DNA from 3 places in the Amycolatopsis sp. NPDC004079 genome. Region 1 is predicted to be linked to each of the others. Evidence: riboswitches for the same ligand, from Rfam matches in the RefSeq annotation. Region 1 holds a riboswitch; each other region holds the start of a gene.
The links. A riboswitch is a leader RNA that binds a small molecule or an ion and turns the genes downstream of it on or off. The one in region 1 is predicted to bind cobalamin.

Region 1 (10,518 bases):
AACTGTTGGAGACACGCATGTCAGTGGAAACCGGTCAGCGGCCGCCGTCGGCGGCGGAGGGGGCCCCGAGCGCGGTCCGCGTGATCCGGCGGGACGGAAGCGTCTCGCCCTTCGACGCGGGCAAGATCTCGGTGGCGCTGACCAAGGCCTTCCTCGCGGTCGAGGGCGGCGACGCCGCCGCGTCCTCCCGCGTGCACCACGTGGTCGCGGAGCTGACCGGGCAGGTCGAGGCGGCGCTGCTGCGCCACACCGGCCCGGAGACCGCGCTGCACATCGAGCAGATCCAGGACCAGGTCGAACTCGCCCTGATGCGCGGCGGGCACCACAAGGTCGCCCGCGCCTACGTCCTCTACCGCGACGAGCGTTCGAAGGCCCGCGAGGCCGCCGCGCCGGCGTCGACCGAGGTCGCGCTGAGCGTCAAGAGCGCCGACGGAACGCTCCGCCCGCTCGACTGGGCGCGCGTTTCGCACGTCGTCGGCGAGGCCGTCGCCGGGCTCGAGGACGTGTCCGCCGAGCCGGTGCTGGCCGAGGCCAAGCGCAACCTCTACGACGGCATCACCGCCGACGAGCTCGCGCTCGCGCAGATCATGGCCGCGCGCGTGCTCGTCGAGCAGGAGCCGAACTACTCGTTCGTGTCCGCCCGGCTGCTGCTGGACAAGCTGCGCGGCGAAGCGCTGAGCTACCTCGCGCGGAAGCCGCGTCAGGCCAGCCAGGACGAGATGGCCGGCGAATACCCGGCGTACTTCCGCGCCTACCTGCGCCGCGCGGTCGAGCTGGAACTGGTCGACGGCGAACTGCTGGGCTTCGACCTGGACAAGATCACCGCCGCCATTCACGCCGAGCGCGACCTCGACTTCGGCTTCCTCGGCCTGCAGACGCTGTACGACCGGTACTTCCAGCACCACAACGGCGTGCGGTTCGAGCTGCCGCAGGCGTTCTTCATGCGCGTCGCGATGGGCCTGGCGATCCGCGAGGACGACCGCGAAGCCCGCGCCATCGAGTTCTACGAACTGCTGTCGACGTTCCACTTCATGGCGTCCACCCCGACGCTGTTCAACAGCGGCACCAACCGCGCGCAGCTGTCGTCCTGCTTCCTGACCACTGTGGACGACGACCTGGACTCGATCTTCCAGGCGTACAAGAACAACGCGCTGCTGGCCAAGTACTCGGGCGGCCTCGGCAACGACTGGACCCCGGTCCGCGGCCTCGGCGCGCACATCAAGGGCACCAACGGCCAGTCCCAGGGCGTCGTGCCGTTCCTGAAGATCGCCAACGACACCGCGGTCGCGGTCAACCAGGGCGGCAAGCGCAAGGGCGCGGCCTGCGCGTACCTGGAGACCTGGCACGTCGACATCGAGGAATTCCTCGACCTGCGCAAGAACACCGGCGACGACCGGCGGCGCACGCACGACATGAACACCGCCAACTGGGTCCCGGACGAGTTCCTGCGCCGCGTCGAGGCGAACGCCGAGTGGACGCTGTTCTCGCCGAACGAGACGCCGGACCTGCACGACCTCTACGGCAACGCGTTCGCGCAGCGCTACCGCGAGTACGAGGCGGCCGCCGCGCGCGGCGAGATCAAGGTGTTCCGCAAGGTCCGCGCGGTCGAACTGTGGCGGCGGATGCTGACCATGCTGTTCGAGACCGGCCACCCGTGGATCACCTTCAAGGACCCGTGCAACCTGCGCTCGCCGCAGCAGCACGTCGGCGTCGTGCACTCGTCCAACCTGTGCACCGAGATCACGCTGAACACGAACACCGAAGAGGTCGCGGTCTGCAACCTCGGCTCGGTGAACCTGCTCAAGCACGTCACCCCTGAAGGGCTCGACACCGAGCGGCTCGAGAAGACCGTGCGCACCGCGGTGCGCATGCTCGACAACGTGATCGACATCAACTTCTACACGATCCCGGAGGCGCGGCGTTCCAACCTGCGCCACCGTCCGGTCGGCCTGGGCATCATGGGCTTCCAGGACGCGCTGTTCGAGCTGGGCGTGCCGTTCGCGTCCGCCGACGCGGTGAAGTTCGCCGACACTTCGATGGAGCACCTCTCCTACTACGCGATCTCGGCCTCGACCGATCTCGCGCAGGAGCGCGGCCAGTACCAGACGTTCGAGGGTTCCTTGTGGAGCAAGGGAATCCTGCCGATCGACTCGATGCAGCTGCTCATCGACGCCCGCCAGGGCGACGGCCTCGACGTCGACACCTCGACGACGCTGGACTGGGCCCCGCTGCGCGAGCGCGTCAAGACCGTCGGCATGCGCAACTCCAACGTGATGGCGATCGCGCCGACCGCGACGATCTCCAACATCTCGGGCGTCGGCCAGTCGATCGAGCCGCTGTTCCAGAACCTGTACGTCAAGTCGAACATGTCCGGCGACTTCACCGTCGTCAACCCGCACCTGGTCAAGAGCCTCAAGGCGCGCGGCCTGTGGGACGAGGTCATGGTCAGCGACCTGAAGTACTTCGACGGCAGCCTCGGCCAGATCGACCGCGTTCCGGACGACCTCAAAGCGCTGTACGCGACGGCCTTCGAGATCGAGTCGAAGTGGATCGTGGACGCCGGTTCGGTGCGGCAGAAGTGGATCGACCAGGCGCAGTCGCTGAACCTGTACATCGCGGCGCCGAGCGGGCGCAAGCTCGACGAGCTGTACCGCTACGCCTGGCACAAGGGCCTCAAGACCACGTACTACCTGCGGGCGCAGTCCGCGACGCACGTGGAGAAGAGCACCCTGCGCGGCACCGACGGCAAGCTGAACGCCGTCTCCGCCACTCCGGCCCCGGCCGCTCCGGCTGCCGCCGCCCCCGCCGCGGCTCCCGCTGCCACGCCGTCGCCGTCGCCGTCCGCCGCGGTTCCGGCCGTCTCCCCCGCACCGTCGCCTGCCGCGGCTGTTCCCGCGGAGCCGAAGGAGATGCCGAAGACCGACGTCGACTTCGTCGCCACCGAGGGCGCTGCCTGCCGGATCGACGACCCCGACTGCGAAGCCTGCCAGTAAGGAATCCCTGAACCATGACGAACGTGGAAACGACGGACGCGACCGGCCTCGGCGAGATCGAGGTCGGCGCGGCCCGGATCAACGTCGACGACAAGCGCATGATCAACGCGCGGGCCGACGTCAACCAGCTGCTGCCGATGAAGTACCGGTGGGCGTGGGACAAGTACCTCGCGGCGTGCAACAACCACTGGATGCCGACCGAGGTCGCGATGCAGGCCGACATCGCGCTGTGGAAGTCGCCGGACGGCCTCACCGAGGACGAGCGGCAGATGCTCAAGCGCAACCTCGGCTTCTTCGCGACGGCGGAGTCGTTGGTGGCCAACAACATCGTGCTCGCGGTGTACCGGCAGATCACCAACCCGGAGTGCCGCCAGTACCTGCTGCGCCAGGCCTTCGAGGAGGCCGTGCACACGCACACCTTCCAGTACATCTGCGAAAGCCTCGGCCTGGTCGAGGGCGAGCTGTTCAACATGTACCGCGAGGTCCCGTCCATTTCGGACAAGGACGCGTGGGCGCTGAAGTACACGCAGAACCTGGAAAACCCGGACTTCGAAACCGGCACGCCGGAAGCCGACCAGGCGTTCCTGCGCGACCTCGTGGCGTTCTACGTGATCTTCGAGGGCATGTGGTTCTACACCGGTTTCGCGCAGATCCTGTCGCTGGGCCGCCGGAACAAGATGGTCGGCATCGCCGAGCAGTACCAGTACATCCTGCGCGACGAGTCGATCCACCTGAACTTCGGCATCGACTGCATCAACCAGATCAAGATCGAGAACCCGCACCTGTGGACCGAGGAGTTCCAGGCCGAGATCCGCGGGATGCTGCAGGACGCGTGCGAACTGGAGGTCAAGTACGCCCGCGACACCATGCCGCGCGGCATGCTCGGCCTGTCGGCTGACCTGTGCGAGCAGTACATGCACTTCATCACCGACCGCCGCGCCCAGCAGATCGGCCTGACCCCGATCTACGGCGAGAACGAAAACCCGTTCCCCTGGATGTCGGAGGCGATGGACTTGAAGAAGGAGAAGAACTTCTTCGAGACCCGCGTCATCGAGTACCAGTCCGGCGGAGCGCTCGACTGGGACTGATCCCGAACCGCTGAAACTCGGCCACGCTCTGGTTCGCCAGGGCGTGGCCGAGCCGCGTTCTGGCAAGCCGCGCTCAGAGCACCGTGACGATCCCGCACTTCGGGACGCCCGCCCGGATTGTGCCGCGCACCGGCCGCAACCGCTAAGCTCGGTCCCGCCACTGGTTCGCCTGTGCGGGGCCGAGCTTTTTCGCGCGGCCCCGCACCGGCGAGGCAACAGGGAACCCGGTGCGATTCCGGGACTGCCCCGCAGCGGTAAGTGGGAACGAAAGCTGTCACCGCGAACGCGGTAAAGCACTGGGCACCAGCCCGGGAAGCGACAGCCAGTAGGCACGAGCGCCACGCCCACGAGTCCGAATACCTGCCAATGGCACGCACGCCGACGGCGTGCGTGAGTCCGGGCCTCGCGGGAAAGGGCACCGACCGAAGCACAGCGTTTGCGCGTGCCCGGACTCTTCCGGCGAGCACGTGAGGATGCATGCTGTGAACACGATCGGCACCACAGTTCTCGGTTACCCGCGCATCGGCCCAGCCAGGGAGCTGAAGCGAGCCCTCGAGGCCTACTGGGCAGGCACCACCACCGAGGAAGAACTCCAGACCACCGCCCGACGACTGCGCGAACAAACCTGGACAACCCTGCGCGACCAAGGCCTGGACTCAATCCCCTCCAGCACCTTCTCCTTCTACGACCAGGTACTGGACACCACCGCCCTCTTCGGCGCGCTGCCGGAACGCTTCACCCGCCTAGGGCTCTCCCCCCTGGACACCTACTTCGCCGCCGCTCGCGGGGTCCCAGACGCCCCCGCGCTGGAAATGACGAAGTGGTTCGACACCAACTACCACTACCTCGTCCCGGAACTGGGCCCGAGCTCCCGGTTCGCCCTCACCGGCACCGCCCCGATCGACGAGGTACGCGAAGCCCGCGCCCTAGGCATCACCCCGCGCCCGGTGCTCGTCGGCCCGGTCACCTTCCTGGTGCTGGCCAAGGCAACCGAGCCCGGATTCAGCCCGCTGGAACTGCTGGACGAACTGCTGCCCGCATACGCCGAACTGCTGAGCGAACTGGCCGACGAAGGCGTCGAGTGGGTCCAGTTGGACGAACCAGCATTCGCCGCAGACAGGACGACCTCGGAGTTCAACGCCCTCACCCGCGCATACCACTGGCTGGCCAAGGAAAAGCATCGCCCCAAGCTGCTGGTAGCCGGGTACTTCGGCGGACTGGGCCGAGCGCTGGGCGTACTGGCCCGCTCCCCCATCGAAGCGTTGGCCGTCGATCTGGTAACCGATGCATCCTTTGTAGACAAAGCAGCAGCAGAAGGAGCGTTGCGAGACAAGGAAGTCCTCGCCGGAATCGTGGACGGCCGAAACATCTGGCGCACCGACCCCGACGTAGCACTGGCCCGCGCCGCACAACTAAAAGCCACCGCGGCACACGTAAGCGTATCGACGTCGTGCTCCCTCCTGCACGTCCCTTACGACGTGGGAGCAGAGACAGATTTCAACCCACGCGTGAAGAACTGGCTAGCCTTCGCACAACAGAAGGTGGATGAGGTCGTCCTGCTCGGCCGAGTGTTGAACGGCGAGAACGTCGACCTCAACCCGGCGCGGGCCGCCGTCGCCGACCGAGCCAGTGCTGAGGAGCTCAACGACGCCGACGTCCGGGCGCGCGTCGCAGCACTCCAACCGGAAGACACCGTCCGCATCCCGTACCTAGAACGCGCTGCAGCACAACAAGAATCCCTGAACCTCCCCCCGCTCCCCACCACCACCATCGGCTCTTTCCCGCAAACCAGCGAGGTCCGCCGAGCCCGGGCCGCCCACCGCACAGGCAAACTCGACGACAACGCCTACCGCACCGCGATGCGTACCGAAATCGACCGCGCAGTGCGTTTGCAGGAAGACCTAGGCCTGGACGTCCTCGTCCACGGCGAACCGGAACGCAACGACATGGTCCAGTACTTCGCCGAACAACTCACCGGATTCGCCACGACCGACTTCGGCTGGGTCCAGTCGTACGGATCCCGATGCGTCCGCCCGCCGATCCTGTTCGGCGACGTTTCCCGCCCGAACCCCATGACCGTCGAATGGACCCAGTACGCGCAAAGCCGCACCGACCGTCCGGTGAAAGGCATGCTGACCGGCCCAGTGACAATCCTGGCCTGGTCATTCGTCCGCGACGACCAACCACTGACCGACACCGCACGCCAAGTCGCGCTGGCAGTCCGGGACGAGGTCGCCGACCTGGAAGCCGCCGGAATCCGCGTCGTGCAAGTCGACGAACCAGCATTGCGCGAACTGCTCCCGCTACACGCGGCGGACCGCGAGGCGTACTTCGACTGGGCCGTGCCCGCGTTCCGCCTGGCCACCTCAGGCGCGGCGGCAACCACCCAGATCCACACCCACATGTGCTACTCGGAATTCGGCGACGTACTACCCGCGATCGACGCCCTCGACGCCGACGTCACCAGCATCGAAGCCGCTCGCTCAAAGATGGAAGTCCTCGCCGACCTGAACGACGCAGGCTTCGCCCGCGGCGTCGGCCCCGGCGTATACGACATCCACTCACCACGCGTGCCGGACCAGAACGAACTGACCAGCCTGGTGCGCACAGCACTCAGCGCAGTTCCGACGGAACGCCTGTGGATCAACCCGGACTGCGGCCTCAAGACCCGCGGCTACGCCGAGGTCGAGCCAGCACTGCGACACCTGGTCGACGCAGCCCGGGAACTGCGCGCCGAACCTCGCTGACCCCGCCGGTGCCGGGCGGCGAAAGACCAGCCGCCCGGCACCGCCCCGAGGATCACCCGAACGGCAGCCCCGCAAGGTATTGTCATGTTGTCAATAACAGGGGACCGTGGACGCGACCGATACCCTTGCCGGGAGGTGGTCGTCATGGCGGACGTGACCGGAAAAGCGGGAATCCCGACGACTGGCGGCGCGCTCGGCCGGGCCGCCCGAGTAGGTCCCGACGCGCTCGGCACCCTCGCGCACGCCGGGAGCGACGGCGTCACCCGGCTCTCGGAGAACCTGCGCGGCCGGATGCCGCCGCTGACCGCGATCCCGTTGCCGCGCAAGGTGGACGAACGCTGGCTCGGCGCGCGCTGGCCGGTCCGCGAACTCGCGGCTCCCCCGGCGGGCAGCGGCCTGAAGCCCATCCTCGGCGACGACGGACCGCCGTTGATCGGCCACACGCTCGACGGGATGAGGTTCGGTCTCGACTTCAGCCTGCGCCGCTTCGAGCAGTTCGGCCCGGTGTCGTGGATGGGCGTGTTCGGCCAGCGGATCGTCACGCTGTCCGGGGCCGACGCCACGCAGGCCGCGCTCGTGAACAAGGACAAGGCGTTTTCCCAAGAGGGCTGGAAGTTCTTCATCGAGCGGTTCTTCGAGCGCGGGCTCATGCTGCTCGATTTCGGCGAGCACCACCTGCACCGCCGGATCATGCAGGAGGCCTTCACCCGCGACCGGCTCCGCGGCTATGTCGCGCAGATGGGCCCGGCGTTGCGCGAAGGCGTCGCGGCGCTGCCGTCCGGCCGTCCCCAGTTGTATTGGGCGTTCAAACAGCTGACGCTGGACGTCGCGACGCAGGTTTTCATGGGCATGCGCTCCGCCGCCGACGCCGAGCGCATCAACCGCGCGTTCGTGGCCGCTGTGCGCGCCGGTACCGCTGTGGTGCGATATCCGGTGCCTGGCGGTCGCTGGGCCGCGGGTTTGCGCGGCAGGCGGGCGCTGGAGCGCTATTTCGGCGAGAATCTGGCGGCGAAGCGCGACGCGGACGGCGACGACCTGTTCTCCGCGCTCTGCCACGCGGCCTCCGAGGACGGCGACCGGTTCAGCGACGCCGACATCGTCAACCACATGATCTTCCTGATGATGGCCGCGCACGACACGACCACCATCACCGCCAGCGCGATGGCCTACTACCTCGCGAAACACCCGGAATGGCAGGAGCGCGCCCGCGAGGAGTCGCTGCGCCTCGGCGACGACCTGCCGGACCTCGACGCGCTGGAAAGCCTCGAAACGCTGGATCTGGTCATGAAGGAGGCGCTGCGGCTGCGCGCGCCGGTGCCGTCGCTGGCCCGGAAGACCACAAAGGACACTGCCGTCCTCGGCCACTACCTGCCGGAAGGCACGATGGTCGCGGTTTCGCCGACGCTGAACCACTACTCCCCCGAGCACTGGACCGATCCGCCGCGCTTCGACCCCGAGCGGTTCGGCCCGGACCGTCGCGAGGACAAAGCGCACCGGTTCGCGTGGATGCCGTTCGGCGGCGGCGCGCACAAGTGCATCGGGCTGCAGTTCGGCGGCCTTGAGGTCAAGGCGCTCATGCACGAGCTGCTGCGGGCGCACCGCTGGTCGGTGCCCGAGGACTACGTCGCCAAGTGGGACTACGTCTCGCTTCCGGTGCCCGCCGACGGGCTCCCGGCCCGCCTGGCCTATCGTTGACGGCCGCCGAGCGGGACAGAAAGGTCGACAGCTGGAGACAAAACCGCAGTACAGGCCACCTTCGTGTACTCAAGGTGACTTGATGTCACCAGTTGTGTAGTTGCCCATCACTCGTTCAGCCGGTAGACACCCTGTTAGGTCCGTGATGCCGTGGCATCACTTATGGCCAACTCGTACCCAGTGTGGGTCCTCGGACCCTCCGCACCGGGCCTGAGCTGGTCTTTGTCCGCGTATGAAGAGGTGGAGTGTGCCGGAGCCTGGTGCCACGCCAGGGTTGGTCGACGTCGCGCGCAAGTACGCGGCGGCGCTGACTGACACCAACGGAGTAACGCTCCCGCCCGCCGAGGTGGAGCGGATCCTGCTCGACTTCGCCGGCGAGGTCGCCGAGCGGCCCGAGGACACCGGCGCCACGCGCCGGTTCACCGCGCTTTTCTCCTCCGCGCCGATCGGCATCGCGCTCACCGGCCCGGACGGCACCGTCGTCGAGGCGAACGCCGCGCTGGCCCGGCTGCTCGGCACGTCCACGATCGAGTTGCGGGACAAGCACATCGCCGATCTCGGAGCCGGCCCACAGGATTCCGTGCGGCTGCGCTCCGCGCTCGAGGGCCTGCCGCTCACCGCCGACGGCCGCCGGGCCGTCCAGAGCGTGCAGCTCGGCCACAGCCTCGACGGCGAACTCACCACGAACGTCACGATCGCGACGCTGCCCGGCGACCGTCCCGGGACGTACTTCCCGGTGTTCATGGCGGCCGATGACGACGACCTGCACCTGCTCGGCGAACGGCTGCGCCACCAGAACCTGCACGACCCGCTCACCGGGCTGCCCAACAGCGCCGCGTTCACCGCGCAATTGGAGGCCGCGCTCGGCTCGGGCAGCTCCGCCGAGATCGCCCTGCTGTACCTGGACATCGACGGCTTCAAGGTGATCAACGACGGCCTCGGCGCCGGCATGGGCGACCTGGTGCTGAAGGCGATCTCGGGGAAGCTGAACGCGGTGTTCGCCGGCCAGCACGAGGGCTACGTCGCCCGGCTCTCCGGCGACGGGTTCGCGGTGCTGCTGCGCGGCCCGGAGCTGACCGGGCAGAAGACGGTCGTGCTGGCCGACCGGGTGCTGGAGGAACTCAGCGAGCCGGTGTACGTCGACGGGCACGGCATCGGCGTGAGCGCGAGCATCGGGATCGTCGTGCGCCCGGCGAACGAAGGCAGCCACGAGGGCCTGCTGCGCGCGGCCGAACTGGCGCTGCACCGCGCGAAAGAAGCGGGCAAGGCGCAGTGGATGCTGTTCGATCCGCAGCTCGACGAGCGCGACCGCAACCGTTACCAGCTCGGCGCCGTGATCGCCGGAGCGCTGGAGAACGGCGAGTTCTCGCTGATCTACCAGCCGCCGGTCAAGCTCGCGAAGCCGGACGAGATCGCCGCGGTGAACGCCGGTCTGCTCTGGAGCCACCCCGAACGCGGCGAACTCGGCCCCGAGGAGTTCTACCCGCTCGCGCAGACCACCGGCATGACCGTGCCGCTCGGCAAATGGCTGCTGCAGGAATCGCTGGGCGCGACCGCGCGCTGGCGCGAGCAGTACGGCCCCGCCGCGCCGGACGTCTGCATCCGGCTGCCGAAGCGCCTGGCCATCGACCCGGATCTGGTGCTGCTGGTCAAGAACCAGCTCGACCGGCACCACCTGCCCGCGCGGGTCCTGCGGCTGTGCACGGACCGCGCGTCGATGTTCGACGAAGACGGCGAGGTGCTGGACTCGTTCACCGTGCTCGCCGACCTGGGCGCGCAGCTGGTGCTCACCATCTCCGGATCGTCCGACCTGGAACTCATCCCGCAGCACCGGCTCCCGGTCAAACACGTGATCCTCAGCGGCCCGGTCATCGACGCACTGGCCGGTCCTGACCCGGCGGAGACCGACGTGCGGCACCTGTCGCACCTGGTCACGCGGGCCAAGGAGCTGGGCCTGCGCATCGGCGCGGAGGGCGTGCGCGATGACGACCACGC
Region 2 (10,518 bases), on a different contig from region 1:
CGGACGTCAAGGTCTCACCGCGTGAATGGACGCATCTCGGTGTCGTGTACGACGCCGCAGCGCACGAAATGAAGCTGTACGTCAACGGTGCGCTGACCGCGATCCAGATCGGGGTGACGATCGGTGCGTCGAGCGGTCCGTTCACCATCGGCCGCAGCAAGTGGAACGGCCAGAACACGGGCTTCTATGCCCGGGCCGTCGACGACGTGCGTGTGTTCGGCAAAGCGCTCAGCGACGGCGAAATCCGCCGGGTGATCGCGGACGTCTCCGAGGCGGACGCGGGGCAGTGGCACTTCGACAATGGCACCGGGCGCGACTACTCGTGGCGGCACAACGACGCGACGTTGTCCGGCGGGTCGTCGATCGTCGCCAACGGTGTCATGGGCAACGCTTTGCAGCTCGACGGGGTGAACGGCACCGCGACGACCTCCGAGGTGGGCGTGCCGATGACCCGCAGCTTTACCGTGTCGGCGTGGGCGAAGCTGACTCGCACTGACCGGGTCGCCACTGCGGTGAGCCAGGACGGAACGCGGATGAGCGGGTTCGTGCTGCAGTACCGGCCGGACCTCAACCGCTGGGTTTTTGGCGCGGCTACGCAGGACAAGGACGCGGCGCCGCTGAACTACACCGCTTCGTTCCAGGTACCCGAGGCGAATCGATGGACCGCTCTCACCGGGGTCTACGACGCGGCCGCGAAACAGTTCCGCATCTACGTGGACGGACAGCTCGGCGGCGTACAGAACAACGTCGCACCCTGGCCCGCAGCCAAGGGATTCGCTGTCGGCCGCGGACTGGTGAACGGCAGCCCGGCAGAATTCTTCCCCGGGCTGATCGACGAAGTTTCGACGCACTACGACGTGTTGCCCGACGACGCCATCCAACGGCGGGACAACTGGCCGGCGACTGCGGCCGGGCAGCTCGGACGGTACGTCGACGGCGCCGGGCGCCGAGCAACGGCCGCCACAGCCAATCCAGCACCAGCTGGTCATCATTTCGACCGGCCGCTGGGCCTGCTCATCGACAGCAGCCAGTCCAACACCCGCACGCTGTTCTCCTGCTACGCGGGCGTGGACGCCTTCACCTCGCCAGACCCGGCTTGCGAGGGCCAGTCGGTCGGCGGCCCGATCGGATCGGTCTACACCGTCCAGCCGACAAACATCGACACCGTCGCGGTCTACCGCTGCAACACCGGACCAGACCACTTCGAGTCGCTGGACGCGACGTGCGAAGGAGCAACGGTGGAAGGGGTCCTGGGCTACACGCTCGCGTACGCGCCGCTTCTCCGCTACAACAACAGCACGACCGAGGACCACTTCAGCACTTCCGCCGGAGTGGCTCCCGGATACTTCCTCGAGGGACCGCTGGGTTTCGTGTCGCTCGGTTCTCCTTCCGGCACTCAACCGCTCATCAGCTGCCGCAGGGACACTGACCAGTTCGCTTCGCTCGATCCCGCTTGCGGCGGGAAGACAGTGATCGGCGCGATGGGTCGTTTGTGGACGGCTGCCCCGGCCGGCATCGAGGCGCATGCGATCTATCGGTGTTCCAGTCCCGCGGGCGAGTCGCTCGTGAGCGCGAGAGCCGACTGCGAGGGCTGGGTCGTCGACCAGCCGCTGGGCTACACGCTGGACAAGGTGCCGGACACGGCTCCGGTCTTCCCGGCCGGTGTCCGAGCAAGCTCGGCACTGTTCCTTCCGGAGAAGTCTGCCTCGGTCCAGGCAAAGACCGCTGTTTCGCCTGGTTGATCCGTCCCGAACCGCTGCGACGGCGGGTGGCCCCGCCACCCGCCGTCGCCCCGCCTCGCGTTCCCAGGACTTCGTCCTGCCCAGCCTGGAGGAACCATGCGCAAGTCGCCGACGCACCGCACTCGTCGCGGCATCACCGCGGCGCTCATCTGCTCACTCGTGCTCACCGCCGTCAGCACCGAGAACATCGCGAGCGCGGCCGGGGGACCCAGCGTTCCGCTGCCGACCGTCAACTCCACCAAAGTGACGCAGCAGACGATGACGCCCCGGGCACCGGACGAGGCATCCACTCGCGCACTGCGCGGAAACCAGCCGGCCGGATCGACCGCGCCGGACGGCGGTGGAAACTCCAAGGCGACCTCCCTCAGCCCGTCCGCGACCTGGGACGTGAGCGCGCAGACCGGCGATTTCAGCTGGTCTTACCCGCTCGAAGTCCCGCCAGTGCCCGGAGACCTGACCCCGAACCTCGGACTTTCCTATTCGTCGTCCGCAGTGGACGGACGCACGAGCGCGACGAACAACCAGGCGTCGTGGGTAGGCGACGGATGGGATCTCGCACCAGGATTCGTCGAACGCACATATGGTGCCTGCCGGGACGACAAGGAAGGCGGGACCACCCCGCCGAAGGTCGGCGACCTGTGCTGGAAGTCCGACAACGCGACCGCCGCCTACAACGGTTCCGGCGGCATGCTGATCCACGACACAACGAAGAACGTGTGGCGGCAACGGAGCGACACCGGCGCCCGGATCGAACACCTGACCGGTGCGGGAAACGGTGCCAAGGACGGCGAGTCCTGGAAGATCACGACCACCGACGGCACCCAGTACTTCTTCGGCTCGACCGCCTCGGCGAACTCCACGTGGACCGTTCCGGTCTACGGTGACGACGCTGGCGAACCCTGTCATGCCGCGAGTGGCAACTTCGAGGAGTCCTCCTGCGTCCAGGGCTACCGCTGGAACCTCGACAAGGTCATCGACCCGCACGGCAACGAAATCCTCTACACCTACGACGTCGAGACCAACAACTACGGCCAGAACGGGAAGGACACTCCGGTCTCCTACGTCCGCGGCGGCACCCTGCGGGAGATCCAGTACGGACTGAACACCCACGTCGCCGCACCGGCTGTGGGGAAGGTCGTCTTCACGACTGCGGACCGATGCATCCCGGGCAGCCAGTGCACCTTCGACAAGCCGGAGAACTGGCCGGACGTACCGCTTTCGGACCGATGCGACACCGCGAGCTGCAAGGACCATCCCAGCCCGACGTTCTGGTCGACGAAACGCCTCGCCAAGATCACCACGCAGGTGAGGTCGGGCACCGGCTACGCCGATGTGAACAGCTGGTCGCTCGATCAGCAATTCCCGGACCCCGGCGACGGCGAGAAGGCGGCGCTGTGGCTCAAGGGCATCACCCGAACCGGCCTCGTGGGCACGCCGATTTCAGTTCCGCCGGTGACCTTCGAGGGCAAGCACCTAGCCAACCGCGTCGACAAAGCCGACGGTATCGGTCCGCTCAACCGATACCGGCTGTCCGCGATCATCTCCGAGTCCGGCGGTGTCACGACCGTGAACTACGCGGACCTGGACTGCACCGCGACCTCGCTGCCCGCAAACCCGGAAACCAACACCAAACGCTGTTTCCCGACCACCTGGGCGCCGCTGCATTATGCCGAACGCACCGACTACTTCCAGAAGTACGTTGTCTCGTCGGTCGTCCAGTCCGATCGGATCAGTTCGAGCACCGAACAGCTCACCAGCTACGAGTACCCGGAAGGCGCTGCCTGGCACTACAGCACGTCCGAATTCACCTCTGATGACAAGAAGACCTGGAACGAGTTCCGCGGCTTCGGGAAGGTCATCGTCCGCAACGGCAGGCCGGACGATCCCTCCGGCCCGCAGAGCTATTCGGAAACCCGCTATTTCCGCGGGATGAATGGGGACAAACTCCCCAACAACGGCACCCGTGTGGTCTCGGTCTCCGACGACGAGAACGGCAGCCATCCTGACGAAGACTGGTTGCAGGGCTACACGCTTGAGACCATCACGAAAAACGGCGCTAACGGGCCTGTTGTCGGCAAGTCCATCAGCGAACCGAGTTGGCAAGGGCCGACCGCGACACGCGATACGTACAAGGCGTACATCGTTCATCCCGGAACGTCTCGAAGCTTAACCGCGCTGGCCGCTGGCGGATGGCGAACCACGAAGACAACTACCGCGTACGACGCCAACGGCTTGCCGACGCAGGTCAGCGACCTCGGGGACGTGAGCGACCCGGCGGACGACAAGTGCACTACCACGACTTATGCGCAGAACACTGCGTTGTGGATGCTGTCGTACCCGTCCCGAGTCGAGAGCACGACTGTCGCTTGTGGAACACCACCGGTCTACCCGCGCGATGCTGGCTCTGATGCCGTCTCGTTCTACGACAATCAACCTGCTGGCGCGGCACCCACCGTCGGTGACGTCACGTCGGTACAGGACCTCGACAGGTACGACAACGGCAAGCCGGTCTACCGGGCAGCCGCGAAGACCGAGCGCGATGTCTACGGCCGTACCACGAAAGTCATCGACGCCGTCGGCCACGAGGCCACGAGCATTTACACGCCGGCGACCGGCGGACCGGTCACGCAGCTGGTGACTGCCAACACGCTCAACCAGAAGACGACGACTGTCTTTGAACCTGCTTGGGGTGCAGCCAAGACCACGACTGATCCGAACGGACGGGTCAAGGAGATCGCCTACGACGCGCTGGGCCGCAATGCCGAGATATGGCTGCCGAACAGGCCGCGTCCGGACAACCCGCAGGGCAACACCCGCTTTGCCTATGACATTCGAAATGACGGGCCGAGTGCCGTTTCAACGACGAGCGTGAACGCCAACGGCCGGTTCGTCACCGCGACCACGATCTACGACAGCTTCTACCGTCCTCGGCAAGTGCAATCGCCCGCACCCGGCGGCGGGCGACTGCTGGTCGACACGCGCTACGACTCGCAGAACCGCGCGTACAAGACGACCCAGCCGTTTTACAACGACCAGAACGTCGACACGAAGCTCTGGGTCGCGAGCGACACCGAGATCCCGGGCTTCACTGTCACGCAGTTCGACGGCGCGGGCCGGTCGATCGCTGCGGTCTACCAGGCAGGCGGTGCCGAAAAGTGGCGCACCACGACCACTTACGGCGGGGATTGGACCAGCGTGACCCCACCGGCGGGCGGGGTGCCCACCACGACCGTCACGGACGCCCGCGGACGCACGCGTGCGCTGCGGCAGTACCACGGCGCGCAACCGACCGGTGATTACGACGAGACCACCTACGGATACACGGCTGCGAACCAGCTCGCGTCGGTGACGGACTCGAGCGGCAACCACTGGACCTACAGCTACGACCTTCATGGCCAGCTGAAGCAAGCCAACGATCCCGACCGCGGCACGACGACCTATGCCTACAACGAGCTCGGCCAGCAGGTCAGCACGACAGACGCCCGCAACGTCACTCTCGCGTACAGCTACGACGCCCTCGGCCGGAAGACCGGCACCTATCAGGGCAGCACCACCGGCACCAAAATGGCCGAATGGGTTTATGACACAGCGTTCAAGGGCGTCGGGCAGCTTGCCAGCTCGACCCGGTGGGTCAACGGCAACGCTTACGCCGAAAAGGTCAACGCCTACTCACCGCTGTATCAGCCGACCATCCAGACCGTCACCATTCCCGCGGTCGAAGGCCCCAAACTCGCCGGCTCGTACACAACCTACCTGTCCTACAACCCGGACGGCAGCGTCGGCGGCTCCAGCTTTCCGGCAGCGGGCGACCTGGCCGTCGAGAGCATGCTCTATGCCTACGACGACCTCGGCCATCCGATCACCACGAACGGCGACGCGGATTACGTCACCGCGTCGGACTACAGCCGCTACGGCGAGATCCAGCGTCTGCAACTCGGCCAAGGCGACCACCGGGTCTGGCAGTCGTACTACTACGACGATCACACCCGGCGATTGGACCGGACCATCGTCGACGCCGAGGTTCCGCACCCGATGCAGGCGGACACTCACTATGCCTACAACCCGGCCGGAAACATCACTTCTATCTCCAACACGCCACAAGACCAGCCAGCGGACACCCAGTGCTTCCGCTACGACTACCTGCGGCGGCTCACCGACGCCTGGACACCGCCAGCTGCGGCATGCGACAGCGCTCCGTCGACCGCCTCTCTTACCGGTCCGGCTCCTTACTGGCAGTCGTTCACCTACGACAAGTCCGGAAACCGGCTGACCGACACACAGCACACAAGCGCGGGGGAGGTCACCCGCAAATACAGCTATGCAGATCCCGGGGTGGCGAAACCACACCAGCTGAACTCGACCAGCGTCCCCGGCAAGCCGGACAGCCAGTACACCTACGACCAGATCGGCAACACCAAGACCCGGCCGGGCATCGCTGCCCAGCAGAACCTCGATTGGACATTGGAGGGCCAGCTCGATTCGGTCGTGGAAGGCTCGGCGAAAACCAGCTTCGTCTACGACGCCGGAGGCAGCCGACTGCTCCGGCACGACCCCTCTGGCACCACGCTGTACCTGGGCGGCCAGGAAATCCATGCTGACTCGACAGGTCAAAGTGTCAGCACGACGCGGTATTACAGCCACGGCAGCGGGATCGTCGCGGTCCGTACGAGCGGCAAGCTGACGTGGCTGGCCGGAGACCACCAGGGCACGAGCCAGATCGCCGTCGACTCGACGGACCTGAGTGTGACTCAGCGGAGGCAGGACCCGTTCGGGACCCCGCGCGGACCGGCTACAGACCTGCCCGGCGAACGAGGCTTTGTCGGCGGCACCGAGGACAGGTCGACCGGCCTCACCCAACTGGGCGCTCGCGCATACGACTCAGCGGCAGGTCGTTTTCTGTCGCTGGACCCGGTGTTCAACCCCGCGAGTCCCCAACAGATCAACGGATACTCGTACGCCAACAACAGCCCGGTTTCCTCGAGCGATCCCTCGGGCCTCGAGCCGATGGTGCTGCCGCCTGGCTGTGGTGACAGTCTCGCCTGCCGGGAGAAGGGCTACGGGTCGTCTCCCCGTTCAGCATGGGATGCCGATACGGAGCGAGTGGAGCAAGCGGCGGATCAAAAGCAGCGGGCAGGCTGGGTGAAAAGGCACTCTCCACGAACGTCCAACCGAGCCGATGTGTATGACCTATTTCAGCAAGCGCGACATATGCCCAGCTCGATTGGATGGTGGGATAATTCTTTCGAGGCTGTTGGCGAGAATCAGATGGCGAGCATCTGCTTCGGGCGCACGGGCTGCTGGAAGGCTCTCCAGTACTTGATCGAGCATAAAAACGATGTCGAAGGCGCTAAGGTCATCGCAGCGACTTATTGCTTGGATAACTACCGGCAATGCGAGCGTGAATCTGGAATTAGTCTTCTTGGTGACCTTGGCATGTCGGTCGCAGGCGGATTGGGGGCGGGTGGTGCTCGGTCCGTATCTGCCTCAGGCGCGAGAAATATTGCGAAAGAAGCGGCTGAAGCACTTCGAATATTTGGCTTGAGGAATGGCTCAGTCGGCAAAGACGCTAACGTTGCTGCGGCTGAGGTGCTTATTGAGGGCGAGTCCCCGCAGCTGCTTCAGTCGGTGAGCGGACGTGCGCCCCGAGATGGTACTGTGCCGAAGCCTGGCGATGTCAACAATCCAATAAGGTATAAAGCTACTGCGACTGGGAAAAATAATCGTAAAACTGACACCGAGATAAAGCTGCTCACTTACATTGCCAACAATCTAGGGGAGCCATCCCCGTATGTCCGTGGTACTATCAATATACATACCGAGAAAGCGATGTGTATATCGTGTCAATCAGTAGTCCGGCAGTTTGAAAGCGAATTCCCGGGAGTTAGAGTGAATGTTACGGAAGGCGGATGGGGTGGCTGAAATGTCTCCGGCGCACTCTGCGGTAGAGATGGGAAATGTCCTCGCCCTTTGTAGCCTGCTTGATGAGGGTGTCGACGTGAATGAAGAGTGGAACGGATTCACGTTGCTCCATCATGCTGTTGACCGGGAAGGCGACGATCATGCTCAATCAGGTGGGCCGCTTCACGTTGACTCGACCGCGCTTCTTTTGGCAAGGGGGGCTGATCTGTCCTGTCGAACAAAAGACTTCGAGCAATTAACTGCCGAGGATATTGCTCGAAGTAATGGCCACTGGCTTGCTATCGAGTTATTTTCTGCTTGGAAGTTATTTCGACGAATTGACTAGTGGTTAATGGGGAATTTTCCATCCCTCGTGTCGAAGTGGTAATTCTTCACTTGCCTGAAATTATGTGGGTCGATCAGCTTGGAGTTTTAGGTCGGCGATCCTGCCGACGGTGGCGGCGTTAGTATGAGCTGGCATCGCAGGGTCTGCTTGAAGCTGCCGGTTCTCTGCCAATTTCAGGATCTTGAATCGTTCTAATTATCCTGTTGGCGTGAGAGTTGTTGTCGGCGGTCCGGTGCTTAATCATTTGGATGTTATTTCCATGCGGCATCTCGGTGTCACTTCTACGGAGGTGCCGCATGATTTTTATTCCGCTAGTTGAAAGCGGAGTGCCGTACCGGATGTCGTTGAACTGTGGTCTGGCGGAGTTGGTGCCACGTATGGCTCGCACCGACACGGCGATGAGGGTCAAGTTCTTTGCAGGTGGCGGCGATGAAGGGATTCGTGCCATTTGCTGCTTCCTTTGCCGAGGACGTGGCCGACGCGTCGGGGCAAGCCGAGGGACGCGGGGCGTTCGCTTGCGACCGTGCGACTGGGTCGGCGAGTCAGGTGCGGAAGCAGCCCCGGCGTCGCAATAGCAGCGGATCGTGCGGGGGTCTCCTGCTCGAGTGACATAGCCCACTCGTTGATCAAGGCCTGCCAGGCCGGCGGAGCGGGCTTCAGGGCTCGGGTGCGCATGTGAAAATCCTCAAATAGGAGTGTCACTGAGCACTGTGCTAGCTCCCGGGCCGCGTCGGACGGCACGAAAAAGGGGCTGAACCCGCAGGTCCAGCCCCTCCAAAGCCGAGTCGGGATGACAGGATTTGAACCTGCTACCCTCCGCTCCCAAAGCGGGAACGGCTAAGCGCAGTGCTACACCAGTTTAGCCGCTGGTCGGCGACGAGTGAAAATCCTCAAATAAGAGGGTCGCAGAATAATCTTGTGCTTTGTTGGCATCGGCCGGTTGTCGGTACGGCAGTTTGACTGGCCTGAATGGGGTAGGACACCCCGAAGCATTCGGGTAGAAGCTGGATGCGGCCCCCCTGTCGTCGTGGATTTCTTTCGGCAATTAATGCGAGCTTGAGCGAGCCGGGCAGGCGTGCGCTCGACCTGGGCGGGGGAGTAGCGCCGCTCACTCGGGCTTTCGTGGTCAACCAGGCGACCGCCGAGCGCAGAATCTCTGCTGGCTAACTGGAGCGCGCTCCGCGTGCGAGACCGGATGGATCCGATGTTGCCGCGGCAAGGGCGATGAGGCGGCCGACGACGTCAAGGCATCGATTCGGCCAACTTCAGACTGTGACCGTTTGATCGCTTCAGGTGAGGTACCTGGTAAGCGGTGTGGAACTCGCGGCTCTGGTGCTAGCGTTTGGTTGCTGTACAACCGAATAACGTGATCGTCAGGGGAAGCCGGGCAAGAGCCGGCGCTGACTCGCAACCGTAGGCTCGCCTCGTGGCGGGCAAGTCGGAATGCCTGACGGTCACGAGTGGCTCCACCGTCGAAGACTGCGGAACGGGGCCCGGCCGCGCGTGCGCTTGACTGGGGTGTCGCGGTGACGGGTCGCGTTCAAGACCACTCACCGCAAAGGACATCACTATGTTCTCCCTGGCCAAGACTGCCGCGATCAGTGTGCTCGCGGTTCCCCTTTTCGTTTCCTCTCCCGCTGCCGCAGCACCGGCGTCGTACACGAACGGCCCGTGCCAGGGCAGTTCCGGCGTGACGGTCGTGGTGGACGCCACGCATTTCGCCGGCGCCTCGGTGACCAGACGTTGTGTCGCCGGTGATCCGGAGACGGCGTTCGAGGCGCTCAGCGAGGCCGGGTTCGCTCCGGTGCACGGGACCGGGCAGGGGCAGCAGGGTCCGTACCAGTACTTGTGCCGGATCGACGCTCGTCCGTCCAGTTCCGCCGATCCGTGCACCGGGTTCGTGCCGAACGCTCCGTACTGGGCGTACTGGGTGCCGGACAAGCAGAACGCCAACTGGACCTATGCCGACGAGGGCGTCGACGTCTCGGACCCGGCGCCGGGCACGGTGCTCGGGTTCTCCTTCGGCGCGGGCACGGCGACGGACCCGAACCAGATGAGCCTGACCCTCGCGCAGGCGAAAGACCCGAACTGGACCGGTTCGTGAGCTGGGGTGCCGGTGCCGTGGCCAGCGCGTTGGTGCTGGCCGCGGCGGTTCCGGCACCCGCGCCGGACGTCTCCGAGCCCGCGGTGGCCGCCGCGGAGTTCCTGGCCCACGAGTTCAGCCGGCTCGGCGACGGCTATCCGGACCCGGTCAGTCCCGGCAACACCGACGCGGGGTTGATGGCCGACGCGCTGCTCGCCATGCACCGCGCGGGAGTCGAACCGGCAGCGCAGGCGAAGGCGACCGCGAAACTGCGGGCGCACTTCTTCAGCGCCACGATCGTCTCGGCGGGCCTCACGGGCAAGGACCTGATCGTGGCTGTCGAGCAAGGAGTGAATCCGCGCCAATGGGGGAAGGACAGCAAGGGCGACACCATCGACCTCATCGCACGGCTCGGTGCGGCGCAGGGTTCCGCGGGCGCTTTCGAGGAC
Region 3 (10,518 bases), on a different contig from region 1:
GTGGCGGAACTCCGGAGGCCGCTTCTCGACGAACGCCGTCATGCCCTCCTTCTGATCGGCAGTGGCGAAGGTCGAGTGGAACAGCCGTCGTTCGAACAGCAATCCTTCCGACAGGCTTGTCTCGAACGCGCGATTCACGGCCTCTTTCGCCAGCATCGCCGCCGGTTTGGACATCGACGCGATCTTCGCCGCCGTCGCGACCGCTTCCTCCGGCAGCGCGTCGGCCGGGACGATCCGGGACACCAGCCCGGCCCGCTCGGCCTCCTCGGCCCCGATCATCCGGCCGGTCAGGACCAGGTCCATCGCCTTGGCCTTGCCGATCGCGCGGGTCAGCCGCTGGGAACCGCCCATGCCGGGGATGACGCCGAGCGTGATCTCCGGCTGGCCGAACTTCGCGGTGTCCGCCGCGAGCAGCACGTCGCACATCATCGCCAGTTCGCAGCCGCCGCCGAGGGCGTACCCGGCGACCGCCGCCACCAGCGGCGTCCGGACACGGCCCAGCGTTTCCCAGCCCGCGAACCAATCCGCCGCGTAGACCTCGCTGAAGCTCTGCGGGGCCATCTCCTTGATGTCCGCCCCGGCCGCGAACGCTTTCGCCGAGCCGGTGAGGACGATCGCGCCGATGTCCGGGTCGCGGTCCGATTCGGCCGCTGCCGCGGTGATCTCGTTCATCGCCTGCCGGTTCAGCGCGTTGAGCGCCTGGGGCCGGTTGAGCGTGATTCGGGCGACCCGTTCGGCCGGGCGGTCGACGAGGATGGTCTCGGTCATGCGGTGCCGTCCTTGGTGAGGCTGGTGATGATGGCGGAGAAGTCGCGACCGGGGCCGTCTGCGGCGACGAACGCGGTGTACCGCTCTTCGGCGTGCTTGCCGAGTTCGGTGCGGACGCCCTCGGCCTGCGCCGCGGCTTGGGCCAGGCGCAGGTCCTTGAGCATCAGGCCGCTGGCGAAGCCGCCCGCGTAGTCCCGGTTGGCCGGGCTCGCCGGCACCGGCCCGGGGACCGGGCAGTTGGTGGTGAGCGCCCAGCACTGTCCGGACGCGGTGGAGGCGACGTCGAACAGGGCCTGGTCGGTCAAGCCGAGCCGGCGGCCGAGGGCGAACGCCTCGCTGACCGCGATCATCGAGACGCCGAGGATCATGTTGTTGCAGATCTTCGCCGCCTGTCCGGCACCGGTCTCTCCACAGTGGACGATCCGCTTGCCCATGCTTTTCAGGTACGGCTCGGCGGTGATGAACGCCTCGGACGGACCGCCAACCATGAAGGTGAGCGTGGCGGCGGCAGCGCCGACGACCCCGCCCGACACCGGAGCGTCGAGCGCCAGGTGCCCGTCCGCGGCGGCGAGGTCGGCGGCATCGCGCGCGTCGGCGACCTCGATGGTCGAACAGTCGAGGAACAGCGTGCCGGGCGAGGCGGCGGGGACGATGTCCCGGTAGCAGTCCAGCACGTGCTGTCCGCTGGGGAGCATGGTGATCACGACTGCTGCGTCCGCGACTGCCGCGATCGCGGCAGTCGCCACGGACACGCCGTTTCCGGCCGCGGCGGCACGGGCGTCGGGGACCGGGTCGTAGCCGGTCACCTTCTCCCCGGCCTTGACCAGGTTGGCGGCCATGGGCCCGCCCATGTTCCCGAGCCCCAGGAAAGCGATGCTCATCGGGCCACTCCCGTCCACTCTTCGTCGCCCAGCGCTGCGAAATAGCTGCCGACCAGGTCGGCGTCGACCTCGGCCAGGGTCGCCGGGTGCCAGCGGGGCGACCGGTCCTTGTCGATGACCTGCGCACGGATGCCCTCGGTGAACTCGGCGGAGCCGAACGCCCGGTGCGAGATCCGGTATTCCTGCGCCAGCACCGATTCCAGGTCCGGCAGGGTCGCCGCAGTACGCAGTGCTCGAAGGGTGACCTTCAGCGCGGCAGGGGACTTGCTTTCGATTTCCTTGGCCGCGGCGACCGCCGCTTCGCCGCCGTCGCGCAGCCGGCCCAGGATCTCTTCGACCGTGTCGGCGGCGTAGCAGTGATCGATCCACGCGGCTTCGGCCGCCAGTGCACTCGGCGGCGGAGTTTCGGCGACCAGCGCCAAAGCCGAGTCGGGGGTGCGGGTGGCCAGGGCGTCGAACAGGTCGGGCAGCCGGTCCGCCGGGACGAAGAAATCGGCCAGTCCGCAGTGGACGGCGTCGGCTCCGGAGAGTTGTGCGGTCGTGAGAGCGGCGTGCGTGCCCAGTTCGCCGGGAGTGCGCGAAAGCAGATAAGTGCCGCCGACGTCGGGGACGAAGCCGATGCCCACCTCAGGCATCGCGATCCGGGACCGGTTGGTGGCCACGCGGTGGCTGCCGTGCGCGGACACCCCGACGCCGCCGCCCATGACCAGTCCGTCCATGATCGCCACATACGGCTTGGGGTAGCGGGCGATCGCGGCGTTCAGCCGGTACTCGTCGGCCCAGAACTCCAGCGTGGCGGTGCCGCCCGCACGAGCGTCCTCGTAGATGGAGCGGATGTCGCCGCCGGCGCACAGCCCGCGTTCGCCGGCGCCTTCGACGAGCACGGCGCGCACGCCCGGGTCGTCGCGCCATCGGTCGAGGTGGGCGGTGATCGCCCGGACCATGTCGTGGGTCAGGGCGTTGAGCGCGCGGGGGCGGTTGAGCGTGATCCGCCCGATCCCGCTGTGGACAAGGAATTCGACGTCGCTCACGCGGCCTCCAGTGATGTGCGGGATACCCGCGCCCAGTCGGCGGCACGAGCAAGCTGTCGCGCTGATGTGCTCATGCCGCCTCCGCCAGCATCCGGCGGGAAATGATGACCCGCATGATTTCGTTGGTCCCTTCGAGGATCTGGTGCACCCGCAGGTCGCGAACGATCTTCTCGATCCCGTACTCGGCCAGGTACCCGTAGCCGCCGTGCAGTTGCAGCGCCTGGTTCGCGATCTCGAATCCGGCGTCGGTGCAGAATCGCTTGGCCATCGCGGAAAGCTGGGTGGCATCGGGGTCGCCTTGGTCGAGCGCGTCCGCGGCGCGCCACAACAGCGTCTGGGCGGCTTCGAGGTCGGTGCGCATGTCGGCCAGGCGGAACCGCAGGGCCTGCGCTTCGGAGAGCTTCGCGCCGAATGCGGAGCGCTCCGACACATGCCGGACGGCTTTGCCCAGCGCCGTTTTCGCGCCGCCGAGCGAGCACGCGGCGATGTTGAGCCGTCCGCCGTCCAAAGCGGACATCGCCACCTTGAACCCGGCTCCCTCGCCGCCCAGCAGCGCGGTCGCGGGCACCGGGGCGTCGTCGAAGACGACCTGTCTCGTCGGCTGGGCGTTCCAGCCCATCTTGACCTCGTTCGGGCCGAACGAAACGCCAGGGGTGTTCCGCTCGACCACGAACGCGGAGATCCCTGCCGCGCCAGGCCCGCCGGTCCGCGCCAGCACGACATAGACGTCGGACGTGCCCGCGCCGGAGATGAATTGCTTGACGCCGCTGAGGAAGTAGTGGTCTCCGTCCCGTCGCGCGCGGGTCGTGAGGGCGGCGGCGTCCGAACCGGCGCCGGGTTCGGTGAGGCAGTAGCTGCCGAGCGAGTCCATAGTGGACATACGCGGCAGGTAGCGGCGGCGCTGGGTGTCGTCGCCGAACCGGTCGATCATCGTCGCGACCATGTTGTGGATGGACGCGTAGGCCGCGATCGACGGGCAGCCGGTGGCGAGCGCTTCGAACACGAGCACGCCGTCGAGCCGGCCGAGGCCGGAGCCGCCGACGTCCTCGGGCAGGTACAGCCCGCCGAGACCGAGTTCGGCCGCCTTCCGCAGCACGTCGACCGGGAAGTGCTTGTCCCGGTCCCATTCCAGCGCGTGCGGCGCGAGATGCTCGGCCGCGAAGTCCGCGGTGGTGTCGCGCAGCGCGAGTTGTTCTCCGGTCAGTCTCATGACCCGCCTCAATCCATCGTCGGGATGACGAACGAGGCTTCTTCCTTGATGCCGGACGGCCACCGCGAGGTAACAGTCTTCGTCTTGGTGTAGAAGCGGACCGAATCCGGGCCGTGCTGGTTGAGATCGCCGAAGCCGGACCGCTTCCAGCCGCCGAAAGTGTGGTACGCGATCGGCACCGGGATCGGGACGTTCACGCCGACCATGCCGGTGTTCACGCGGGCGGTGAAATCGCGGGCGGTGTCGCCGTCACGGGTGAAGATCGCCACGCCGTTGCCGTATTCGTGTTCGCTCGGCAATCGCAGCGCCTCTTCGTAATCGGCCGCGCGGACGACCGACAGCACCGGGCCGAAAATCTCCTCCCGGTAGATCCGCATCTTCGGCGTCACCTTGTCGAACAGGCAGCCGCCGAGGAAGAACCCGTTCTCGTGCCCCGGAACCGTGAGATCGCGGCCGTCCACCACCAGCTCCGCGCCCTCGGCGACACCGACCTCGAGGTAATCCCGCACCCGCCGCACGGCGTCGGCCGTGACCAGGGGACCGAAGTCGGCGGTCTCGTCGTGCGCTGCCCCGACCTTGAGGGTCTTCACGCGCTCGGCGAGCCGTTCGACCAGCGCGTCCGCGGTGGCCTCGCCGACCGGGACGGCGACGGAGATGGCCATGCAGCGCTCTCCCGCAGAGCCGTAGCCCGCGCCGATCAGGGCATCGACGACCTGCCCGAGGTCGGCGTCGGGCATGACGATCAGGTGGTTCTTCGCCCCGCCGAAGCACTGGGCGCGCTTCCCGTGCGAAGCGGCGGTGGTGTAGATGTACTCGGCGATCGACGACGATCCGACGAACCCGACCGCCTCGACCCGGGGATCGGTGAGCAGCGCGTCGACGGCCTCCTTGTCGCCGTTGACGACCTGGAAGACGCCCGGCGGCAGCCCGGCCTCCAGGAACAGTTCGGCCAGCCGCAGCGGTACGGACGGATCGCGCTCGGACGGCTTGAGCACGAACGCGTTGCCACAGGCGATCGCGGGCGCGGCCTTCCACAGCGGAATCATCGCCGGGAAGTTGAACGGCGTGATCCCGGCGACGACGCCGAGCGGCTGCCGCATCGAGTAGACGTCGATCCCGGTGCCCGCGGAGTCGCTGAACTCGCCCTTGAGCAGGTGCGGGATCCCGATCGCGAACTCGACCACCTCCAGCCCGCGCTGGAGGTCGCCGCGGGCGTCGGCGATCGTTTTGCCGTGCTCGGAGGACAGCAGCCGCGCGAGACTGTCCTCTTCGGACCGGACTAGGTCGAGGAACCGCATCAGCACGCGGGCGCGGCGCTGCGGATTCCAGCGCGCCCATTCGAGCTGGGCGGCGGCCGCGATGCCGACTGCGGCGCTCACCTCCTCGGCGGAGGCGAGCGGCACCCTGGCCTGGACGGCGCCGGTACTGGGGTCGAAGACGTCGGCGAACCGGCCCGAGGCGCCGGGCACGGGTTTGCCGCCGACGAAATGCCGGAGTTCGGTGGTCATGGCATGCCTTTCGCGAGAGCGCAGGACGAACTGCCCGGCCGCACACGGCGGCGGCCGGGGTTTCCGGGCAGGCTTGAGCTACCGAAGGCCGGGCGGCGGGTCGGCGTTTTTCGCGCAGGCAGGAAGAATCCGCATGCGTTCAGCTCCATCCTCGTGGACGAACACGAACGTCCGCGGCCGGTATCCTGGCTCCCGGATCCGCGGCGCCCCAGGCCTTCCCGGCTCGCGCCAGTGGCCGTCTTTCGGGTGGAGCGCCGCTCCCCGGTCACAGTGGCGGGACCGCGCCGGATTCGCACCGGCTTCCCTGCACCGCAGACCTGTTGGCATCCTATAGTAGGAATTCCTACTATGTCGACCGGCTGAGGGGATCTCGTCCGGGTGGCGGTGCTCAGCCGAGGGGCGGGTAGGGGAGCAGGCTGCTGGCGTGTTCGTCGACGCGCAGCGGCTTCCCGATCGCGGGGAAGGCGCGCTGCGGGCAGGCGGGCCGTTCGCACACCTTGCAGCCCATGCCGATCGGGGTCACCGCCGCGTCGGCGCCGAGGGCGAGGCCGTCGGAGTAGACGAGCCGCCGGGCGTGGCGCAGTTCGCAGCCGAGCCCGATGGCGAACGTCTTGCCGGGGTCGCCGTGCCCGCCGACGGAGCGGTCGACCGTGCGGGCGAGCCAGAAGTACTTCTTGCCGTCCGGCAGTTCGGCGACCTGGGTGACGATCTTTCCCGGCGAGCCGAACGCCTCGTAGACGATCCACAGCGGACACGAACCGCCGACGCGGGAGAAGTGGAACCCGGTCGCCGACTGGCGTTTCGAGATGTTGCCCGCCCGGTCGACCCGGACGAAGGAGAAGGGCGCCCCGCGGGTGCCGCGCCGTTGCAGGGTCGAGAGCCGGTGGCAGATCGTCTCGAATCCGACGCCGAAGTGATCCGACAGCCGCGTGATGTCGTAGCGGCAGCGCTCAGCCGCCCCGAGGAACACGCGGTACGGGAGCACGAGCGCTCCGGCGAAGTAGTTGGCCAGGCCGATTCTCGCCAGGCGCCGGGCGGTTTCGCCGGTGAAACCGCCGCCGTCCACCAGCCGGTCGATCGTGGTTCCCGCTTCCAGCATGGCGAGTTCCGAGGCGAGACGGAACGCGGCCTGGCCCGGACGCAGCGCGGGGGAGAGGTGCAGCACCCGTGCGGCCGGGTCGAAGCGGTGCTGGTCGGCGCCGATGGGGGCGGCGGCGATGGTGACGCCGTGCCGCTCCCGCAGGCCCGATGCCAGTCCCGAACGCACTTCCCCGGGCACCAGCCGCAGCTCCGCCGCGAGTCGTTCGGCGGGCTCGTCCAGTTCGGCGACGTAGTTGCGGCGGCGGTAGAACCAGTCGCGGATCTCCTCGTGCGGCTGGTTCGCGACCGCGCGGTCCATGCCCTGCTCGGACACCAGCGTCGCGATGTTCTCCACGGCCTCCCGGTATCGGCGGTGCAGCGCGACCAGCGTCCTGGCCACCTCGGGCAGCTTGGCGGTCAGCTCGTCGACCTCGCCCGCGGACGCCGAGCCGGTCACGGTTTCGTCGGCGAACACCTCGCGGACGTCGGCGACGAGCCGGGCGATGTCCTGCGGCGCGAAGAACTCGGCGTCCACGCCGAAGTGCTCGGTCAGCCGCACCAGCACGGGCAGCGTGAGCGGACGCCCGTTGTGCTCGAGCTGGTTCACGTAACTGGGGGAGATCTCCAGCAGCCGGGCGAGGTCGGACTGCGTCATCGACTGCCCCTCGCGCAGCTGCCGCAGCCGCGCGCCAGCGAACATCTTCTCCATTTTCGAACTGTAACAACATTTACAAGGCTGCCGCGAATGTTCACAACACTTCACAGCCCCCAGGTATCGCCTGTCCCGTTCTTCGGTGCCACGCTGATCGCATGGCACCACAAGCTTCACAGGGAGGTCGGACGGACATCGCCCGAGCCGTCGGCGCTGGCCGCGTGCCGCGCCCGTTGCCCGCCGCGCACGGCCGACGTCGGCCGGTCGGCGAGAAGACCGGTTTCTCCGTACCCGAAGGAAAATGATGATCGACCATCCCGTCCGCACCTACCGTTCCGCCGAGCCGCTGCCCCGCGAGGAGCAGCTGGCCTGGAAGCTGGCGTCCGTCGCTGTCGATCCCGTGACAGTCGCTCCCGAGGTGACCGAGATGGTGGTCAACCGGGTGATCGACAACGCCGCGGTCGCCGCCGCCTCGCTGTCCCGGCGGCCGGTGTCCGCGGCCCGCGACCAGGCGCTGGCGCATCCGGCCGGGCCCGGCGCGACCGTGTTCGGCGTGCCCGGCCGGTACGCCCCGGAGTGGGCCGCGTGGGCGAACGGCGTCGCGGTACGGGAGCTGGACTACCACGACACGTTCCTGGCCGCGGACTACTCGCATCCGGGCGACAACATCCCGCCGATTCTCGCCGTCGCGCAGCACACCGGCCGCACCGGAGCCGATGTGGTCCGCGGCATCGCCGCCGGGTACGAGCTGCAGGTCGACCTCGTCCGCGGGATCTGCCTGCACGAACACAAGATCGACCACGTCGCGCACCTCGGCCCGTCGGTGGCGGGCGGCTTGGGCGCGCTGCTGCGGCTGGACACCGAAACCGTGTACCAGGCGATCGGGCAGGCGCTGCACGCCACGACGGCCACGCGGCAGTCGCGCAAGGGCGAGATCTCGTCCTGGAAGGCGTACGCCCCCGCATTCGCCGGGAAAGCCGCGATCGAAGCGGTTGACCGGGCGATGCGCGGCGAAGGCGCGCCGAGCCCGATCTACGAGGGAGAAGACGGGTTCGTCGCCTGGCTGCTGGGCGGCCCGGAAGCGCGCTACACCGTCCCGCTGCCCGCGCCGGGCGAGGCGAAGAGGTCCATTTTGGACACCTACACCAAGGAGCATTCGGCGGAGTACCAGAGCCAGGCGCTGATCGACCTCGCGCGACGGCTCGGCCCGCGGATCGGCGAACTCGGCAAGGTCGAGAAGATCGTGATCCGCACCAGCCATCACACGCATCACGTGATCGGCTCCGGGGCGAACGATCCGCAGAAATACGATCCGAACGCCAGCCGCGAAACCCTCGATCACTCGATCCCGTACATCTTCGCGGTCGCGCTGCAGGACCGGGCCTGGCACCACGAGAAGTCTTACGCCCGGGAACGCGCGACCCGCCCGGACACGGTGGAGCTGTGGCAGAAAGTATCCACTGTGGAGGATCAGGAGTGGACTCGGCGGTACCACGAGCCGGAACCGGCGTTCGGCGGCCGTGTCGAAGTCACTCTTGCCGACGGGACCACGGTCACCGACGAGATCGCCGTCGCCGACGCCCATCCAGCCGGGGCCAGGCCGTTCGCCCGCGAGCAGTACGTGGCGAAGTTCCGCACGCTCGCCGACGGCGTGATCGCCCCGGCCGACCAGGACCGGTTCCTCGACACCGTCAGCCGACTGTCCGAACTGGACGCCGACGAGGTTCGCGAGCTGACCCTGCCGTCGGCGATCGACGCGACCCCGAAGACGAAGGGGATCTTCTGATGCTGCACGCCGCTCCCACTGCCGCGCAGAAGCGGGCCGCGTTCCGAGCCGGGCTGAATTCCGGCAAGCTGCAGCGGTTCCCGGGCGCGTTCAACCCGCTCAGCGCCAAGCTCATCGAGCGCGAAGGGTTCGAGGGCGTCTACGTCTCCGGTGCCGTGCTGTCGGCGGACCTCGGCCTGCCTGATATCGGCCTGACCACGATCACCGAGGTCGCCGGCCGGGCGCAGCAGATCGCCCGGGTCACCGCGCTGCCCGCGCTCGTCGACGCCGACACCGGGTTCGGCGAGCCGATGAACGCCGCCCGCACCGTCCAGCTCCTGGAAGACGCCGGCGTCGCCGGGATGCACCTGGAGGACCAGGTGAACCCGAAGCGCTGCGGCCACCTCGACGGCAAGGACGTCGTCGACCGGGACGTCGCGGTCCGCCGCGTCTCGGCCGCGGCCTCCGCGCGTCGCGACCCGGACTTCGTGATCGCCGCGCGCACCGACGCCGCGGGAGTGCACGGCTTGGACGACGCGATCGAACGAGCCAAGGCCTTCGCCGACGCGGGTGCCGACCTCATCTTCCCCGAAGCGATGACCGGTCCGGAAGACTTCGAGAAGATGCGGGCCGCCGTCGACGTCCCGATTCTCGCCAACATGACCGAGTTCGGGAAAAGCAAGCTGCTCGACGCGCCGACCCTGGAATCGCTCGGGGTGAACCTGGTCATCTACCCGGTCACGCTGCTGCGGATCGCCATGCACGCCGCCGAGACGGCTCTGCGCGAGATCGCCGGCGAAGGCACGCAAGAGGGGCTGCTCGACCGCATGCAGCACCGCCGTGATCTCTACGACCTGCTCGATTACCCCGCCTACAACACGTTCGACCAGAACATTTTCACCTTCTCCGTGTGACGCTCGCCCGACTGCCAGGAGGACGCCGATGTCCGCACCAACCATCCACAAAGGACTCTCCGGGGTCGTCGTCGACACCACCGGCGTGTCGATGGTCAACCCTGACACCAACTCCCTGACCTACCGCGGCTATCCGGTCCAGGACCTCGCCGCGCACTGCGGCTTCGAAGAGGTCGCCTATCTGCTCTGGCACGGCGAACTGCCCACGCCGGCGCAACTGGCCGAGCAGAACCAGGCCGAGCGGGCACAACGCGGCCTGCCGGTCGAGCTGGTCATGACGTTGCTCAGCCTGCCGGAGACGGCGCACCCGATGGACACTCTGCGCACCGCGGTCAGCATTGTCGGCGCGAACGACCCCGCGGAAGACGACAACTCGCCGGAAGCCAATCAGGCCAAGGCATTGCGCCTGTTCGCGGTGCTGCCGTCGGTCGTCGCGCTCACACAACGCCGCCGCCACGGACTGCTTCCGCTGCCGCCCCGCGACGATCTCGGCTACGCGGAGAACTTCCTGTACCTGACCCTCGGCGCGGTACCGGAGCCGGTGATCGTCCGCGCCTTCGAGACATCTCTGATCCTCTACGCAGAGCACAGCTTCAACGCCTCCACCTTCACCTCGCGCGTCGTCACCTCGACGCTGTCGGACCTCTACAGCGCGGTGACGGCCGCTATCGGGGCGCTGAAAGGCCCGCTGCACGGCGGCGCGAACGAG

Region 2: it holds a riboswitch for cobalamin, as region 1 does, so the genes downstream of both, ABZX37_RS14785 (hypothetical protein) here and metE (5-methyltetrahydropteroyltriglutamate--homocysteine S-methyltransferase) in region 1, are expected to answer to the same signal.
Region 3: it holds a riboswitch for cobalamin, as region 1 does, so the genes downstream of both, ABZX37_RS14735 (CoA-acylating methylmalonate-semialdehyde dehydrogenase) here and metE (5-methyltetrahydropteroyltriglutamate--homocysteine S-methyltransferase) in region 1, are expected to answer to the same signal.

The regions. Positions count from the first base shown of each region.
Region 1 is NZ_JBEXMH010000008.1:101,159-111,676, reverse strand. It holds gene ABZX37_RS11555 (ribonucleoside-diphosphate reductase subunit alpha) at 18-2,993, shown strand; gene ABZX37_RS11550 (ribonucleotide-diphosphate reductase subunit beta) at 3,008-4,081, shown strand; cobalamin riboswitch at 4,296-4,443, shown strand; gene metE (5-methyltetrahydropteroyltriglutamate--homocysteine S-methyltransferase) at 4,564-6,828, shown strand; gene ABZX37_RS11540 (cytochrome P450) at 6,973-8,523, shown strand; gene ABZX37_RS11535 (diguanylate cyclase) at 8,771-10,518, shown strand, end outside.
Region 2 is NZ_JBEXMH010000011.1:125,758-136,275, reverse strand. It holds gene ABZX37_RS14800 (LamG domain-containing protein) at 1-1,742, shown strand, start outside; gene ABZX37_RS14795 (RHS repeat-associated core domain-containing protein) at 1,839-7,661, shown strand; gene ABZX37_RS14790 (ankyrin repeat domain-containing protein) at 7,663-7,986, shown strand; cobalamin riboswitch at 9,309-9,456, shown strand; gene ABZX37_RS14785 (hypothetical protein) at 9,557-10,090, shown strand; gene ABZX37_RS14780 (hypothetical protein) at 10,108-10,518, shown strand, end outside.
Region 3 is NZ_JBEXMH010000011.1:109,945-120,462, reverse strand. It holds gene ABZX37_RS14755 (enoyl-CoA hydratase) at 1-768, opposite strand, end outside; gene mmsB (3-hydroxyisobutyrate dehydrogenase) at 765-1,649, opposite strand; gene ABZX37_RS14745 (enoyl-CoA hydratase/isomerase family protein) at 1,646-2,680, opposite strand; gene ABZX37_RS14740 (acyl-CoA dehydrogenase family protein) at 2,751-3,890, opposite strand; gene ABZX37_RS14735 (CoA-acylating methylmalonate-semialdehyde dehydrogenase) at 3,899-5,398, opposite strand; cobalamin riboswitch at 5,556-5,734, opposite strand; gene ABZX37_RS14730 (short-chain fatty acyl-CoA regulator family protein) at 5,787-7,187, opposite strand; gene ABZX37_RS14725 (MmgE/PrpD family protein) at 7,435-8,916, shown strand; gene prpB (methylisocitrate lyase) at 8,916-9,809, shown strand; gene ABZX37_RS14715 (bifunctional 2-methylcitrate synthase/citrate synthase) at 9,838-10,518, shown strand, end outside.